Regions from separate parts of the Nocardia sp. NBC_01329 genome, predicted to be linked through region 1. Evidence: predicted binding sites of a transcription regulator. Region 1 holds the regulator's gene; the other holds the start of a gene.

Region 1 (9,179 bases):
CCTCTTCCTTGAGCATGACCTCACCGTCGGCGGCCGCCCCGGAGACCTCCTCGGCCTCGGCGAGTTGCTTCTCCAGCGTCGGGATGCGGCCGTACCGCAGTTCCGCGGCCTTGCCCAGATCTCCGTCGCGCTCAGCGCGGTCGGATTCACCGCGCAAAGTCTCGAGCTGCTCTTTGAGCACGCGGACCTGATCGATCGCCGTCTTCTCGTTCTGCCAGCGGGTGGTGAGCTGGTTGAGCTTCTCCCGGTCGTCGGCGAGTTCGGCGCGCAGTTTCTCCAGCCGCTGTTTCGATGCCTCGTCGGTCTCCTTGGTGAGCGCGACCTCTTCGATCTCGAGCCGCCGCACCGCGCGTTCGACCTCGTCGATCTCCACCGGCCGGGAGTCGATCTCCATCCGCAGCCGCGACGCCGCCTCGTCGACCAGGTCGATCGCCTTGTCGGGCAGGAACCGGGAGGTGATGTAGCGGTCCGACAGCGTGGCCGCCGACACCAGCGCGGAGTCGGTGATCCGCACACCGTGGTGCACCTCGTAGCGTTCCTTGATACCGCGCAGGATGCCCACGGTGTCCTCCACCGAGGGTTCACCGACCATCACCTGCTGGAAGCGGCGTTCCAATGCCGCGTCCTTTTCGATGTGTTGCCGATACTCGTCGAGCGTGGTGGCGCCGACGAGCCGCAGTTCACCACGGGCCAGCATCGGCTTGATCATGTTCCCGGCATCCATCGCGGATTCGCCGGTCGCGCCCGCGCCGACAATGGTGTGCAACTCGTCGATGAAGGTGATGATCTGCCCGGCACTGGACTTGATCTCCTCCAGCACGGCTTTGAGCCGTTCCTCGAACTCACCGCGATACTTCGCGCCCGCCACCATCGCGCCCAGGTCGAGCGAAATGACGGATTTACCGCGCAGCGACTCCGGTACATCGCCCGCGATGATGCGTTGGGCCAAGCCCTCGACGATCGCCGTCTTGCCGACACCCGGTTCACCGATGAGCACGGGATTGTTCTTGGTACGCCGGGAAAGCACCTGAACCACCCGGCGGATCTCGGTATCGCGGCCGATCACCGGATCCAGCTTTCCGGCGCGCGCGGCGTCGGTGAGATCGGTGGAGTACTTCTCCAGCGCCTGGTAGCTGCCCTCCGGGTCAGGGCTGCTGACCCGGGCGGTGCCGCGCACCGCGGTGAAAGCTTCACGCAGCGCCGCGGCGGTGGCGCCGTATTTCTCGAGCAACATGGTGATGTCGGTATCGCCGGAGGCCAGGCCGACCATCACATGCTCGGTGGAGACGTACTCGTCACCGAGTTCGGTGGCCAGATGCTGGGCCGCGGTGATCGCGGCCAACGCTTCGCGGCCCAGTTGCGGAGTGGTGGTGGCGCCGGAGGCGCGCGGCAGCCGGTCGACGATGTCCTGTGCCTCGCGGCGCACCGTGGCGGGATCGGTACCCACGGCTTTCAGCAAGGGGGCGGCGATACCGTCGGTCTGGTCCAGCAGTGCCACCAGCAGATGGGCCGGCCGGATCTCCGGGTTACCGGCGGCCGAGGCTGCCTGCAACGCGGCAGTCAGCGCGGCCTGGGTCTTGGTGGTGGGATTGAACGAGTCCACGAAGCACCTTCCTGCTAGTCGATATCTCATCCGGCATCCGCACCGTTTTCGGTGTCTCGTGCCGTTCTGCCCGATTCAACGTTCGAAAGGTTGAGTCTGTTCCGCTCAACTTTGAAATTTTCGGTGGCGGCCTCCCGGCACCGGGTTGCCAGAAAAGTGCTGGATCGCGGCTCACAACGACGCGTCGTTACCCGCGAACAAGATCAGCCAAACCCGGTAACCGTATTTCACACCCACCATCATCTCTTTTTTCGGGGATACTGGTCGGGGTGAAGGACCGCCGGTAACGGCCGGTCGGTCCCTCCGGGTCGGAATTCAGGGAAAGGAAGCTCCACGCCGTGGATGCGCGTTCGGCAGCGCTGGTCCGCGCCAATTTCCAGTCGGTGGTCGATGCGCCGAGTGGACCCGAGCGGTTGGTCAGCGCTTTTTACGGTCACCTGTTCGCGGCGAACCCGCGGCTGCGGGAGCTGTTCCCGCCCGCCATGGATATGCAGGCGAAGCGGGTGGTCACCGCTGTCCAGTACATGCTCGATCACCTGGAGGACTGGGACCGCGCCCAGAAGTTCCTCGAACAACTGGCGCGCGACCATCGCAAGTACGGTGTCGACGCCTCGCATTACGACCTGGCCGGGCCGGCGCTCTACGCCGCCTTCCAGACCTACAACGGCCCGTACTGGACCAGAGAACTGGCCGAGGGCTGGCGCGATGTCTGCCTGCTCATCTCCGCCGCCATGGCCATAGGCGCCAATTCCGATGATTCGCCGCCCTATTGGGAGGCCACCGTGGTCGGCCACCGGCACGTCCTCGACGACCTGGCCATCGTCCGGCTCCAGTCCGACGACCCGATTCCCTATCTGGCAGGCCAATACGTCCCCATCTCCGTCCCGCAGCGGCCCCGGATGTGGCGCTATCTCTCTCCCGCCATCCCGTCGAACCCGTACGGCGAAATCGAATTCCACGTCCGAAAAGTTCGCGGGGGCTGGGTGAGCCCGTCGATCGTCAACGAGACCAAGGTCGGCGACCGCTGGCTCATCGGCGGACCGCTCGGCGGCCTGCAGGTGGATCAGAACAGCGGCCGCGATGTGCTGATGATCGGGTCCGGCACCGGCGTCGCGCCGCTGCGCGCCCAGCTGATCGAGATGGGCCGCCGCGGTATCAACCCCCGGGTGCACTTCTTCATCGGCGGGGTCTACCCCTGCGATCTCTACGACGTGGAGAACATGTGGCAGCTCTCGCAGAGCAACCCGTGGCTCACCATCGTCCCGGTCTGCGAACACAAGACGAACCCGTGGTGGTATCCGCATCCCACCGAGGACGCGCCCTACGGCATGCACCGGCGCCTGGTCGGCAACCTCGGCGCCGTGGTAGCCAGTTTCGGCGCATGGGAGGATCGGCAGATCCAGATCGCCGGTTCGGCGAAGATGATCGCCGATACCCGGCGCGCACTGCTCGCGGTCGGCACCCCGGAGGAGATCATCAGTACCGATCCGGTCTGATCGGTGTCGGCACATCGAGCTCCGGGCGGTCTCCGTCCGGCCCGGCCTGTCAGGTGAGTGAAGTATGAGCAACGACCCGAGCGCATTCCCCGGCCATTCGCCCCAGCGGGCACACTGGCTGGCCGATGTCGTCGAACATCATCGGCTGCGCCACGATTTGGCCGTGGTCCGGTTGATCGGCGAATACGTGCCGTTCCATGCCGGACAGTCCCTGCAGGTCGAGGTCCCGCAGTTCCCGGGGATGCGGCGGCGGTTCTCCCCCGCCCTACCGCCCTCACTGGACGGCAAGCTCGAATTCCATATTCGAAGCGTGGCCGGCGGCTGGTGCAGCGGCGGGATCGTCGCCGATACCGCGGTCGGGGATCGCTGGAAACTCGCTGCGCCCGAAGGCATGTTCACCGTGGACCCCGAGGGCGACGAGGTGGTCATGATCGCCGGCGGTACCGGCCTGGCCCCGCTGCGCGCCCAGATCCTGGAGCTGGCCAGGCAACCGGACCCGCCCACCACCTATCTGTTCTTCGGGGGTTCCGCGCCGCGCGATCTGTACGCCGCCGATATGCTCGTCCTGCTGGCCGCTGATCTGCCCTGGCTCACGGTGGTACCGGTGGTGGAACGGCTCGACGACCCGTCCTGGGCCGATAAATGGCACGAAAGCCACCGGGTGGACATAGGTTTCGACGAGGACGATCTGCTCCAGGGCACCCTCGCCGAAGTGGTCGGGTCTTATGGGTCGTTCGGTCGGCACCAAATCCTGGTGTGCGGCTCCCCGGCAATGACCCGCTCCACCGTCGAACGTCTTCTCGACTCGGGCACTCCGCCCGAGAGAATTCAGTTCGAGGGCGCCTGAGCTCTGCCGGGACGCGATTCCGAATCCCGGTCCGGCACAGCGCCCGGTCTCGCATGGCCGGACATTCCTGGCATACGGTCACAGGCCGAAAAACCCGTCGCCGATTTCACCCACTCCAGGCTGCGGAGGGTTCGAATGTGGCGACGGCAGGGCTCGGAGATGCGGGGGAACTCTGCCCGATCGGTCCTTCGGCGGTCTCGGCGGCTCACCCCATGGTGAACGCACGTCCCGGCTGCTCGATCTTCGAACGGGGAGAAGGGGATCGCCGCACTCCTCCGAGAGCCGGTAGGTCATGCCGTTCGAGGACGTGATGGAAGGCCAGCGGGCGTACACCTCGTGAGCGTCCACTATCACGTCGGCTCGGAGCGCTACGCGCATATGTTCGCCGTCCAGATGGTCCAGATGTGGCACGAAGACCGCCTCTGCGCGTTCGATCGCAATCAGCCTGAGTAACCGGTCTATCCGGCTATGGGTGGCGGCGCACAGCACAAGGGTCTCGCACAGTGTGTAGCCGAGTCGTTCGGACAGCCGGCGCATGCGGCATTCATCCTGATACTGCTGGGCTCCTGACACATCGGTGCGCAAGTAGGCGATAGCGGGTGCCTGCTCCATAACCTGCTCCCTGAAGAAGGACTGATCAGTCCTGAACGACCGTAAATCGCCCCTGATGATAGGACTAGTTAGTCCACTTTGAGTTATTTTCAGTCAATGGAGAAGATGGGGCATGAGCAAGACCGCTGATGTGATCCGGGTACGACGAAGTCAACTTCGTTTATCGCAGGACCGACTGGCCGAGCTCGTCGGCGTTACTCAACGCCAGATCGGACGCTACGAATCCGGCGAACAGTCTCCCAGCCTCGCGGTGAGCGTCCGGCTGTCCAACGCATTGCAGGTGTCGTTGGCCGAGCTGGCCGGCGCGGAGGCGTCCGAGACCGACTTGTCCGGCGAGTGGTGGGTGGCGTGGCAATATCGGCGGAGTGGCGCCGACCATGTGAATGTTCACCTGTTGGCCGTAGCGCAGGACGACGAATTACTTCACGTAGCTGACGGCGATCGCGCTCATCCAGTTGTCGACGGCTCGTACACGTGGCGTAGCGAGCTCCGGCTATGGGGCGGTGAAGTGCTGATGGGCTGGTATACGACGTCGGGTGGAAGCATCCGCCACATCGGAACTCTCTACTTCGCGCTGCACCCGGATGGCTCGCAGATGATCGGCTCATGGACCGGTTTGCGGCCGACAGGCTCGCTGGCTCGGGGCTGGACTGCGATCGCGCGCGATAAAGACTGTGCGATCCAATTGGTCACGTCGCTGATCGACACGAACGGGGAATTGCCGACATGGCCCGAAAGGGCTATCCGATCGTCGCGCTGACCATGCACATCGATATCGGTGAGCCCGCCGGCCAGGGCACCTCACCGCGCGCGGTGAGGCCCTGCGCCGCGTCCCGGCGGTGTCAGAACCTCATGGCCTCATCCAACTAGTGCCGCCGGTTACGCGGCTGCCACACCACCAGCGCGGTATTGCGCTGCGGTGGAATCAGTTCCGGCCGGTAATCCGGCCGAGCCCGCTCCCGTTCCAACGCCGCGGACAGTTCCATCACCCGCTGCTGGAGTTCGGTGACCTGGTTGGTGAGCTCGATGATCCGTTTGATCCCGGCGAGATTGACGCCTTCGTCCTGGGACAGCCGCTGCACCTCGCGCAGCAGCTCGACATCGTGTTCCGAATAGCGCCGGCCGCCGCCCGAAGTACGCTGCGGCGTCACCAGACCCAGCCGGTCGTAGGTGCGCAGGGTCTGCGCGTGCATACCCGCCAGCTGGGCGGCCACCGAGATCACGAAGTATTCGCTGCTCGATCGGCGCCCTTCACGGGGCCCTACGCGGTCATGCTGCGCCGCCGCCTCCGGGCCCATCGCTCGAGCCGCGGGGCGTGCCGACCCCCCCTCGGATACCCGTTTCGGCTCCATCACGCACCTGCCCATCCCGCTCTCGGATCGAACCCGCTGGCCTTCTCCGCCTCTTGCAGCGCGCGCAGCGCCGCTACGGCATCGTCATCCAGCTTCGGCGGCACGGCGACCTTCACGGTGACCAGCAGATCACCGGCTCCGCCACCACGTTTGGGCACTCCGCGGCCGCGCACCCGCAGGATGCGGCCGTCCGCGGTACCCGGCGGCACTTTCACGCCGACCCGGCCCTCCAGCGTGGGCACCGATACGGTCGTGCCGAGCACCAATTCACTGTAACTGACCGGCAATGCCAGGGTCAGGTCGTCGCCGACCCGGCCGAAGACCTTGTCCTGGCTCACGTGCACCGTGACGAACAGATCGCCTGAGGGCGCACCCCGCAGGCCCGCCTCACCCTGCCCGGCCAGCCGGATCCGTTGCCCGTCCGCGATACCCGGAGGGATCCGGACATTGATGGTGCGGGTGCGGTTCTGGATACCGCTGCCGTGGCAGTCGACGCACGGGTCATCGATGATCGATCCGGTACCCCGGCAGTCGTCACAGGGTTCGCTGAATCCGAAAGCACCCTGATTGCGGCTCACCACACCGCTGCCGTTGCAGATCGGGCACACCCGCGGGCTGGTACCCGGTTTGGCGCCGCTGCCGTGACAGGTGGTGCACGGTGACGGGCTGGTCAGGTACAGGGGCACCGTGACGCCCTTGGCCGCCTCGCGGAACCCGAGTGTCGTTTCGGCCTCCACATCCGAGCCCCGCCGCGGGCGGCTGCCGGCACGGGTGGCACCGCCACCGCCCCGGTTGAACAGACCGCCGAACAGATCACCGAGGCCACCGTCGGCTCCGCCGGCGCCGGCTTGGCCGAAGATATCGCCCAGATCGAAACTCTGGGAGAACCCGCCGCCGGCACCCGGGGTGAAACCGCCGCCCCGGCCGTATCCGCCGCCGGAGAAAAGACGGCGGGTCTCGTCGTATTCGGCGCGTTTGGCCGAGTCGGACAGCACGGTGTGTGCCTCACTGACGGCCTTGAACCGTTCCTCGGCCTCGGCGTCACCGGGGTTGGCGTCCGGATGCAGATCACGGGCGAGTTTGCGATACGCCTTCTTGATCTCATCGGTGGAGGCGCCGGCGGAGACACCCAGCTCCTTGTAGAAGTCCTTCTCGATCCACTCCCGCTGGCTCACCGGGTATCTCCTCCTCTCGCTACCGTTCCACGGCCCGGACGGGCCGCTGTGGGGTCACACTTTCCTACCGTCTCCGGGCCCGCCGCGCGCGGCGCGACGGGCGCGCGGCGCCCCCGAATCACTCCGGGGGTACGCCGCGCGACCCGGTCCGAGGCTCTCGCCGCGGAGTCGTTACTTGTCCGAGCCGGCATCAGCATCCGATGCCTTCGCCGGAGCGGGTTCCGCCGTGGTCGCGGAATCCGGGTTCGACCCGAGATCCCCCGCCCCGTCGGTGACCCCGACCAGCGCGTGCCGCAGCACCCGCTCGCCGAAGCGATACCCCTTGCGCATCACCACACCGATCACCGGATCGTGTCCGGATCCCTCGTGCTGAACCGCCTCGTGCAGGTTCGGATCGAAAGGCTCGCCCTCGGATCCGAAATCCTCGAGACCCTGTTTACGCAACGCCTCGATCAGCTTGTCGGCCACCGAGCGCAGCGGCCCGGATTCCAGGTCGCCGTGTGCCTTCGCGCGGTCCAGATCGTCGAGGACCCCGAGCAGTTCGGTGACCACGGCGGCCTTGGCGGAATCGATCGCGGTCTTGCGGTCGCGTTCGACCCGGCGCCGATAGTTGGTGTACTCGGCGGTCAGCCGCTGCAGATCGGCGGTGCGCTCGACGAGCTCGTCCGACGCACCGGGCGGAGCGTCCGCGGGCGCCGCCTCGACGCCGTCACCGTCGAGGCCGGCCTGCGGCGCCTGGGGCGCTACACCCTCCTCGGCCCCGGCCGGGGCGGCGCCGTTGGCCGCCCCGGCCTGATCCCGTACCTCACCGGTTTCCGGATCGATCTTGCGCTTGTCCACGAAGCTGACCGGATCCGCCGGCTCTCCCGAATTACCTTTGTTTCCCGAATTCGTCACTTCTTCTCCGTGTCGACCGGCTCGTCCACGACCTCGGCGTCGACCACCTGGTCGTCGCCGGCGTCCGCACCCGCGGCGCCGTTACCGGCGGCCGCGCCTTCGGAGGCCTGGGCCTCGTAGATCGCCTGACCCAGCGCCTGGGATTCGGTGGCCAGCTTCTCCACCGCGGCCTTCACCGCGGCGGTATCGGTGCCCTTCAGCGCCTCCTTGGCCTCCGTGATCGCGGCCTCGACCTTGGACTTCACATCCGCCGGAACCTTGTCCTCGTTGTCGGCGATGAACTTCTCGGTCTGGTGTACCAGCGATTCGGCCTGGTTGCGGGTCTCCGCTTCCTCCCGGCGCGCCTTGTCCTCGGCGGCGTGCGCCTCCGCGTCCTTGACCATCCGGTCGATCTCTTCCTTGGACAGACCGGAGCCGTCCTGGATCTTGATCGTGTTCTCTTTACCGGTGCCCTTGTCCTTCGCCGTCACGTGCACGATGCCGTTGGCGTCGATATCGAAGGTGACCTCGATCTGCGGCACCCCGCGCGGGGCCGGCGGGATTCCGGTCAGCTCGAAGGAGCCGAGCAGTTTGTTGTGCGCGGCGATCTCCCGCTCACCCTGGAACACCTGAATCTGCACCGACGGCTGGTTGTCATTGGCCGTGGTGAAGGTTTCCGAGCGCTTGGTCGGGATGGTGGTGTTGCGCTCGATGAGGTTGGTCATCACGCCCCCCTTGGTCTCGATCCCCAGCGACAGCGGGGTCACATCGAGCAGCAGGACGTCCTTGACCTCGCCCTTGAGCACACCGGCCTGCAGGGCGGCGCCGACTGCGACGACCTCGTCCGGGTTCACGCCCTTGTTGGGCTCCTTGCCGCCGGTCAGTTCCTTGACCAGTTCGGAGACCGCGGGCATCCGGGTGGAGCCACCGACGAGCACGACGTGGTCGATATCGGCGACCTTGATGCCGGCGTCCTTGACCACGGACTGGAACGGCGCGCGGGTGCGGTCGAGCAGGTCCGAGGTGATCTTCTGGAACTCGGCGCGAGTCAGCTGCTCATCGAGGAACAGCGGGTTCTTGTCCGCGTCGACGGTGATATAGGGCAGGTTGATCGAGGTGCTCTGCGAGGAGCTCAGCTCGATCTTGGCCTTCTCGGCGGCCTCACGCAGCCGCTGCATGGCCATCTTGTCCTTGGTCAGGTCGATGCCCGAGCTGGAC
Region 2 (9,179 bases), 240 kb from region 1:
CGTACCACCGAGGTCGTCCGGCCGAGCTGCCGGTGGATCTCGTCGGAGATGAGCTGTTCGAGCAGCAGCCGGGTCTTGTCGCCGTTGGGGCCGTTGAGCAACTCGTTGGACAGATTGGGCAGCGTGAGCACCTGATAGGCGAGGATATGGGCCAGGTCGGTGGCCGCCTGTGGCTGCCGTTTGGCCAGCAGCGCCTGTTTCCAGATGTACTTGTACCGGGGCTGTGGATCGCCCGGCGTGAACACCACCCGCACGGCGATGATGTTCACCGCGACCCCGATGAGCGCCGAGGCGGCCAGCACGATCACCCAGGACGGAATCCAGCCCCAGACCGGGATATCGGAATGGATGTGCAGGTAGAGGGCCAGCAGCAGGCCGAACGGGGCGCCGAGCAGGCCGATACGCACCATGAATTTCAGTTCCGGCGCCGCGATCGTGGTGGTGAGGTCCTTGAGGATCTCCGGATTCTCCTGGAGATACCGGATCACGAAACCCTTCACGTCGATGAGCTGATCGACGTTGTCGCCGAGCGAATCGAACGCCCGGCCGGTGAGCTCCGGCAGTTCCCGTTCCACCCGCTGATAGATCAGTTGCCGCATCGCCCGGGGCACGGCATTCCACAGATCGGGGTTCTCCCGGTTCATCACTTCGTCGACAATGCTCTTCACCTGTTTACGGGCCAGCGCCGCGACATAGTCGGCGATACCGTCGAGATCCAGTTCGTGGATGAAATCCCGGGGGCTGCCGATCCGCAGCAGCGCTTTGTCGACACAGATACTCGCCATTTTCTCGGCGCGCGCCGGAATGAATCCCTGAAAACCCAGCCGCGACCCGTCCTCGGAAAATGTCGGCAATACCTGGACCCGGCGCGGTAGATAGGGATACAGCACATCGAGGCCCGGAATCCGGATACCGCGGAACATCAGCGGCCAGAACAGCATGAGTACGCCGGTCCAGTTGGTGAGCCATCCGGCGGCCGCGCTGAATATCGGAAAACTGATCAGATCGACGACGAACTTGCTCTGACCGGTGAGTTCTTCCCAGTTGATCAACACTCCGGACGAGAGTGTGATCATCGCGCGCTCCCCTTGGCCGGATCGGTGTTCGAAATGATCACATTGTCATCGGGCCGTCCCGGGTGTCAATCAGGGCTCACCGGTGCAGTGGCTGCCCTCGCGAGGGTATGCCGCACCGCGAAAATCCGGAATAGGGTGCCGGCATGAGCAACCCCGAGACCTCGGTACTCCCCGCTTTCCTCGACGCACTCGCGACCGGGCGGTTGGAAGTGATCGATCTGACCACTCCGCTGAGCAGTTCGACACCGGCCCTGCGCCTGCCCGAACCGTTCGCGAATCTGATCGATTTCAGTCTCGAAGAGGTCAGCGCCTACAACGAGCCCGGCCCGTTCTGGCGGCACAACAACATCCACACCGGGGAACATATCGGCACCCACCTCGATGCCCCGGTGCACTGGGTCACCGGGCGCGACGGGGACGATGTCTCGCAGATCCCGGTGCGCCGGCTCATCGGCCCCGCCGCCGTCCTGGACCTCACCGGTGAGGTCGCCGCCGATCCCGATCATCTGCTCACGATCGCCGAGGTGGAGGCCTGGGAGGCGGAACACGGCCGGTTGACCGAGGGCACCTGGCTGCTGCTGCGCACCGGGTGGGAGTCGCGCGGAGGTTCGGCGGCCGAATTCCTCAACGCCGACGACACCGGTTCGCATACACCGGGAGTGGCGGTCGACTGTGCGCACTGGCTGGCCACCGAACGGTCGGTCACCGGTCTCGGGGTCGAAACCGTCGGTGTGGACGCCGGCCTGGCCGGTGGTTTCGATCCCGCCTTCCCGGTCCACCACTACTTCCTCGGAAACGACAAATACGGTCTCACCTCGCTGCGCAACCTCGGATATCTGCCGGCAGTGGGCGCGATGCTGGTGGTGAGCCCGCTGCCGATCGTCGGCGGCACCGGGAGCCCGGCGCGGGTGCTCGCGGTGCTCGATCGCAGCGGCGCACAGGCATGACCGTCACCGGTTCGACGGACTCCCCGGCGCCCGCGGCCCCGGCCGCGGTGGTCTACGGCCCGACCGTCGCCGATGTGGTGGGCCGGGTACTCGCCGATCTCGGTGCCGGGCACTGTTTCGGGGTCGTGGGCAGCGGCAACTTCGTGATGACCAATGCGCTGCGTCGCGGCGGGGTGCCCTTCACCGCGGCCCGGCACGAAGGCGGCGCGGCGAGCATGGGCGACGCCTACACCCGGATGTCGGGCCGGGTCGGGGTGGTCTCACTGCATCAGGGTTGCGGGCTGACCAACGCCATGACCGGGATCGGTGAGGCCGCGAAGAGCCGTACCCCGATGATCGTGCTCACCGCGGACAGCCCGGCGGCGGCGCTGCGGTCCAATTTCCGGGTCGATCAGGAGGCCCTGGCCAGGAGTGTGGGTGCGGTGAGCGAGCGGGTGTACTCGGCGCGGACCGCGGTATCCGATGTGATCCGGGCTCATCGGACCGCGGTGACCCGGCGCCGCACGGTGGTTCTCAATATCGCGATCGATATCGCCGCCGCACCCTGCACCGCGACCGGGCCCGTCGCGGCTCCCGTGCCGCGGGAGCGGGTACGACCCGGTGCCGAGGCGGTCGCGCAACTGGCCGAGGCGCTGCGCGACGCGCGTCGGCCGGTCTTCGTCGCGGGTCGCGGCGCCCGGCACGCCGGACCAGCGATCGCCGCCCTGGCCGCGGCATGCGGGGCTCTGCTCGCCACCTCGGCCGTGGCCAACGGACTCTTCGCCGGCGACGAGTTCGCGCTCGGTATCTCCGGAGGCTTCGCCTCGCCGACCACGGCCGAGTTGATCTCCGCCGCCGATCTCGTCGTCGGCTGGGGTTGTGCGCTGAACATGTGGACCACGCGGCACGGGCGCCTCATCGGCTCCGATACCCGGGTTGTGCAGGTCGACGACGATATCGACGCCATCGGCGCGCACCGCCCGGTCGATTTCGGGGTACTCGGCGATTGCGAACCCGCCGCCCGCGACGCGCTGGCCGAACTGCGCAGAACAGGGACCGAGGAGGTGACCGGCTATCGCACGGCCGAGGTCGCTTCGCGGATCGTGCGCACCGGCCGCTGGCAGGACGTACCGGTGGAGGACTCCGCCGGGGACGGCCGGATCGACCCGCGACACCTGACGATCGCGCTCGACGAGATACTGCCCGCCCAGCGGATCGTCTCGATCGACTCCGGCAACTTCATGGGCTATCCCGCAACACATCTGTCGGTGCCCGACGAGAACGGATTCTGTTTCACTCAGGCGTTCCAGTCGATCGGGCTGGGGCTGGGCACCGCCGTCGGCGCGGCTTTCGCGCGGCCCGATCGCCTTCCGGTGCTCGGCGCGGGCGACGGCGGTTTCCTGATGGCGATCTCCGAACTGGAGACCGCGGTGCGCTGCGAACTGCCGCTGGTGGTGATCGTCTACAACGACTCCGCCTACGGCGCCGAAGTCCATCACTTCGGTGACGCGGACCACGGCACCGTCACCTTCCCCGAAACAGATATCGCCGCCATCGCGAACGGTTTCGGGGCCACCGGGGTCACGGTCGGATCGGTCGCCGACCTCGCCGCCGTGCGCCGTTGGGTAGCCGACTACCGGAGAACCGGCCGGGCCCGGCCGCTGGTGATCGACGCGAAGATCACCAGTGACGGCGGCGCGTGGTGGCTCGCGGAGGCCTTCGCCGGGCACTGAGCATTATCTGCGGATTATTCGCCCTGGGCGAACAGGGGCGGGAGGCGGAACAAAGGCGATACCGGTGAAGTTGAGTGGGATTAGCTCAACTATTGGAGGTTGTGTTCGTGACTACACCACTGAATCTTCCGGTGCTGTTCCTGACCGATCCCATCGTGCTCCCCGGGATGGTCGTGCCGATCGAACTGGACGAATCCGCACAGGCGGCGATCGACGCAGCGCAGGCCGCGAAGACCGGGACCGTACTTCTGGCCCCGCGACTCACCGAGGGTTACGCCGCCTACGGCGTGATCGCCACCATCGAACAGATCGGCCGGGTGCGCGGCGGCGCGGCGGCCGCTGTGCTCAAGGCGGAACGGCGCGCGAAAATCGGGCACGGTGTCACCGGCCCCGGTGCGGCGCTGTGGGTGGAAGCCGAACCGGTCGATATCCCCGCCGCCGACGGCCGCACCCGCGAACTGGCCGCCGAATATAAAAAACTCGTCGTCTCGGTACTCCAGCGGCGTGAGGCATGGCAGATGGTCGACGCGTTCAACCAGCTGACCGAACCGTCCGCCATCGCCGATACCGCCGGCTATGCCGCGTATCTCACCGATGAGCAGAAACGCGAACTGCTCGACACCCCGGATGTCGCGCAGCGGCTGAACCTGCTGATCGACTGGACCCGGGCCCATATCGCCGAGGCCGAGGTCACCGAGAAGATCGGTGACGAGGTCCGCGAGAACATGGAGAAGAGTCAGCGCGAATTCCTGCTGCGCCAGCAACTCAACGCCATCCGCAAGGAACTGGGCGAGGACGAACCGGACGGCGCCGACGACTACCGCGCCCGGGTCGAGCAGGCCGACCTGCCCGAGAACGTGCGCGAAGCGGCCCTGCGTGAGGTGGGCCGACTGGAGCGGTCCAGCGATCAGAGCCCCGAGAGCGGCTGGATCCGGACCTGGCTCGATACCGTGCTGGAATTGCCGTGGCAGGTGAAAACCGAGGATTCCACCGATGTGGCGGCGGCCCGGGCCGTGCTCGACGCCGACCACCACGGTCTGGACGAGGTGAAGGACCGGATGGTCGAGTACCTGGCGGTCCGTGCGCGGCGTGCCCGGCGCGGCTTGGCGGTCGTGGGCGGGCGCGGATCCGGCACAGTGCTGGTCCTGGCCGGGCCGCCCGGTGTCGGCAAGACCTCGCTGGGTGAATCCGTAGCCCGGGCTCTCGGCCGGAAGTTCGTGCGCGTCGCCCTGGGCGGTGTGCGCGACGAAGCGGAGATCCGCGGTCACCGGCGCACCTATGTGGGCGCCATGCCCGGCCGGGTCGTGCGGGCGCTCGAGGAAGCCGGATCGATGAATCCGGTCGTGCTGCTGGACGAGGTCGACAAGCTCGGCTCGGATTTCCGCGGCGATCCGGCGGCAGCCCTGCTCGAGGTGCTCGATCCCGCCCAGAACCACACCTTCCGCGATCACTACCTGGATATGGACCTGGATCTGTCCGATGTGCTGTTCCTGGCCACGGCCAATGTCATGGACACCATCCCCGGTCCGCTGCTGGACCGGATGGAAGTGATCACGGTCGACGGGTACACCGAGGACGACAAGGTAGCCATCGCCCGTGACTTCCTGCTGCCCCGGCAGCTGGAACGCAATGCGCTGACCGCCGCGGAAGTCCGGGTCACCGACCAGGCACTGCGCGAGATCGCGGCCGACTACACCCGGGAAGCCGGTGTGCGGCAGCTGGAACGGCTGATCGCCAAGGCACTGCGCAAGGCGGCGACCCGGTTGTCCGAGGTCGATGCGTCGGCGGCCGCGCTGACCATCGATATCGGGGACCTGAAGGATTATCTCGGGCGGCCGCGCTTCACCCCGGATTCGGCGGAGCGTACCGCTGTGCCGGGCGTGGCGACCGGGCTGGCGGTCACCGGTCTGGGTGGTGATGTCCTCTACATCGAGGCCAACACCGCGGCCGGCGAACGTGCCCTGACGCTGACCGGCCAACTCGGCGACGTCATGAAGGAATCGGCGCAGATCGCGCTGACCTATGTGCGGTCGCATCTGGGCGAGATCGGTATCGAATCGGCGGTGCTGGACGGGAACCTGCACGTCCACTTTCCCGCCGGAGCGGTGCCCAAGGACGGCCCGTCCGCCGGTGTCACCATGGTCACCGCGCTGGTATCGCTGGCACTGGGCCGCCCGGTGCGCTCCGATGTCGGAATGACCGGCGAGGTCACCTTGAACGGCCGGGTGCTGCCGATCGGCGGGGTGAAGCAGAAACTGCTCGCCGCTCAACGTGCGGGGCTGAAGACGGTGTTCATCCCGGCGCGCAACGAGCCGGACCTGGACGATGTCCCCGCCGATGTGCTGGCCGATCTCGACGTCCGCCCGGTGAGCGATGTCGCCGAGATCCTCGCCCACGCCATCGAACCGGTCCGTGAACCGGCCGTGGACAGCCGAACCCTGGCGGTCAGCGCCTGATCCACGCGAACGGGCCGCGGTAGCTCCCGGTGAAGCCACCGCGGCCTGTTCCGTATCCAGCGGGTTCTTTTCGCCCGATCCCGGCCCGCGCCCATCCGATCCGCCGATCCACCCGAATTCCGTCCTGCAATGTTCGCGGTGCGGCCGCACAGGGTCGGCCTGGCTGAAAGTGATGGGAATCCATGAAGAGCATGCAACGCGGTGTGCTTGCGGCGGCGCTCGTTTCGACCGCCGCCCTGCTGGGATCGACGGCGTGTTCCGGTGACGCGTCCAGCGACTCCGCCGCCACGGCCACGAATAGTCCGATGGCGAGCACCCCGGCCGCCGGCGAACCGGCCACCGGTCTCGTCGGACCCGGTTGCGCCGACTACGCGGCCCAAGTACCCAGCGGGGCCGGTTCGGTCGGCGGAATGGCGCAGGACCCGGTCGCGGTGGCGGCCTCGAACAACCCGATGCTGAAGACACTGGTCCAGGCGGTATCGGGTCAGCTCAACCCGAAGGTGAATCTGGTCGATACGCTCAACGGCGGCGAGTTCACCGTCTTCGCTCCGGTCGATTCTGCCTTCGCCGCGGTCGACCCGGCGACGATCGAGAGTCTGAAGACCGATTCCGACACGTTGACGAAGGTCCTCACCTACCACGTCGTTCCCGGCCGGATCGCGCCCGCCGATATCGCCGGTGACCACGTCACGGTCGAAGGCGGAACCGTCGAGGCCACCCGCACCGGCGAGAACATCGAGATCGGCGACGCCGCGGTGATCTGCGGCGGTGTGCAGACCGCCAACGCCACGGTCTACATGATCGACAAGGTACTCATGCCGCCGACCTGACTGTTTCGGATGCGTGTGCAGGGCGAGTGCACCAGACTGGCGTCATGATGCGTTGTGTTCGGCACGGTGATCTGGACGACAACCCGGGCGGCGAACCGATCCCGGCCGAGGGCTGCGGCGAATGCCTTGCCATGCAGTCGAGGGCGCGCTCATGACGAATCGGCCGGGGTCCGGCCCCGGACCGATCCGGTTGGCGGATTCGGAAACCGACGATGCGGCGGCATGCTCGGTCCGGACCGACGGACACGACGACCGTGCGACGCAGCGTCGGCTCGCCGACCTGCTGTCCGCGGCCGGGGACGGCGATCGGGACGCGTTCACCCGGTTCTACCGGGAGACCAGTCCCCGCGTGTTCGGGCTGGCGCGGCGGATCCTGCGCAGCCCGGCGGCGGCCGAGGAAGCCACCCAGGAGGTATACCTCCAGGTCTGGTCCGCGGCGGCACGCTACGACCCGGCTCGGTCGAGCGCCATCGGCTGGTTGATGATGATCACCCATCGGCGCGCGGTCGACCGGGTACGGTCCGAGGAGTCGGCCGCCGGTAGGGACCTCGTCTACGGGCACACCCATCTGGGGCGCGATCACGACGTCGTCTCCGAGACGGTGGACCAGCGCCTCGACGAGCAGGCGGTACGCGACTGTCTCGAGGTACTGACCTCCACCCAGCGGCAGGCGGTCGCTCTCGCCTATTACAGCGGGCGCACCTACCGCGAGGTGGCCGACCACCTCGAATCTCCGCTACCCACAATCAAGAGCCGCATCCGCGATGGTCTGAAGCGGCTCCAGAACTGCCTGGCAGGGGTTGCCTCCGATGCCTGATACCGCACCACCCGATTCGCCGGAGAACAGCGGCGACCTGCTGGACCTGGCGTTTCCGTACGCCCTCGACGCGGTGGCCGCCGCCGAGGAGGCGGAGATCGAACAGCGTGTGCGTGCCGCCGACCCAGAGACCGCGCGTTCCTTCGACGGCACCGTCCGAGAGGTGCGGGAAGCGATGGCGGCGCTGTCGGTTCTCGACGCCCAAACGCCCCCGGCCCGGATCGAGGCGCGAATTCTCGCGGCACTCGACCACCCGCCCGGAGCCCGCTCCGCGGTGCGGTCCGATTCGCCGCACGACGAAATCAGCGATCCGACCCGGCTCACGCAGACCGATCCGCCGGACATCGGCACCACCGATGAACTCACTCTCGCCCGGGACCGTAGGCGGGCGCTTTCGCGCCGGTGGGCCGTGCTCGGTGCGGCCGCCGCGGTGGTGGTCGCCATCGGTATCGCGGTCGGTGTGGGTGTGGTCGCGCAGCGCGGCGACGAGCCGGGCGGGACCGTGACCGCGCAGGAGGTGCTGAACCAGCCCGACGCCCGGACCACCAGCACCCGGATCGGCACCGACGGCATTCTCACCGTGCATGTATCCGATGCGCTGAGTGCGGCCACCGTTTCCTTCGACGCGACGCCCGAACCGCCTCCCGGCAGTGACTATCAGCTGTGGCTGATCGATGCGAGCGGGACGCCGCGTTCGGCCGGGGTGCTGGCCGAGCTTCCGGGCGCGAGCGATCCGTACGTCACCGAGTTCACCGGTTCTGATCAGCTCGCGATAACGCTGGAGCCGGATGGCGGGTCACCCGCGCCCACCACCGATCCGATCGCGGCTCTCACCCTCGGCTGAGCTCGGCCCGGTCCGGGTTTGCCGAGGCTTCCGCCCCGCGGCCGGAAGTGACACCATCCGCAGTGGCTGGTGTGACGAATTCCCATCCGTCGGGGCGCCCGCCCCGACGGATGAACGAGGACGCTGATGCAGGACACGACGAGTTCGGCCGGTTCCCCGGCGCCGGGCCCAGCGGCCCGGTACCCCGTCGGACGGTTCGCGGCGGGGCTGAGCGGTCTGGCGGCCGCCGCGGTCGTCCTCGGTGTCGGTGAATTGGCCGCGGCTCTGATCGCCCCGGCGGCCGCGCCCTTCCTGGCGACCGGGGCGACCGTGGTCGACCACACGCCGCAGGCATTGCGCGAGTTCGCCATCGAACAATTCGGTACCCGCGACAAACCCGTCCTCTTCCTGTGTATGGGTGTGGTGATGGTGGTGCTCGCCGTGACGGCGGGGCTGCTGGAACGCCGCGGGCCCTATGGCAGCGCACTGCTGGCCGGGCTCGCGGTGGTCGTCGGTAT

Evidence for each region. Region 1 encodes HspR, which represses chaperone genes until heat shock. Its sites were predicted from a motif close to ANNTGAGTNNNNNNNACTCANNT; they were not measured.
Region 2: a site for HspR is predicted at 3,804-3,826, ahead of lon (endopeptidase La). Genes of this name have one in related genera too.

Annotation. Positions count from the first base shown of each region.
Region 1 is NZ_CP108381.1:5,949,277-5,958,455, reverse strand. It holds gene clpB (ATP-dependent chaperone ClpB) at 1-1,603, opposite strand, end outside; gene OG405_RS27025 (globin domain-containing protein) at 1,942-3,099, shown strand; gene OG405_RS27020 (FAD-binding oxidoreductase) at 3,164-3,946, shown strand; gene OG405_RS27015 (helix-turn-helix domain-containing protein) at 4,671-5,318, shown strand; gene OG405_RS27010 (heat shock protein transcriptional repressor HspR) at 5,425-5,856, opposite strand; gene dnaJ (molecular chaperone DnaJ) at 5,910-7,085, opposite strand; gene grpE (nucleotide exchange factor GrpE) at 7,257-7,982, opposite strand; gene dnaK (molecular chaperone DnaK) at 7,979-9,179, opposite strand, start outside.
Region 2 is NZ_CP108381.1:5,713,634-5,722,812, forward strand. It holds gene OG405_RS25930 (hypothetical protein) at 1-1,076, opposite strand, end outside; gene OG405_RS25935 (cyclase family protein) at 1,220-2,023, shown strand; gene OG405_RS25940 (thiamine pyrophosphate-binding protein) at 2,020-3,735, shown strand; gene lon (endopeptidase La) at 3,903-6,191, shown strand; gene OG405_RS25950 (fasciclin domain-containing protein) at 6,374-7,021, shown strand; gene sigK (ECF RNA polymerase sigma factor SigK) at 7,173-7,838, shown strand; gene OG405_RS25960 (anti-sigma factor) at 7,831-8,682, shown strand; gene OG405_RS25965 (molybdopterin-dependent oxidoreductase) at 8,809-9,179, shown strand, end outside.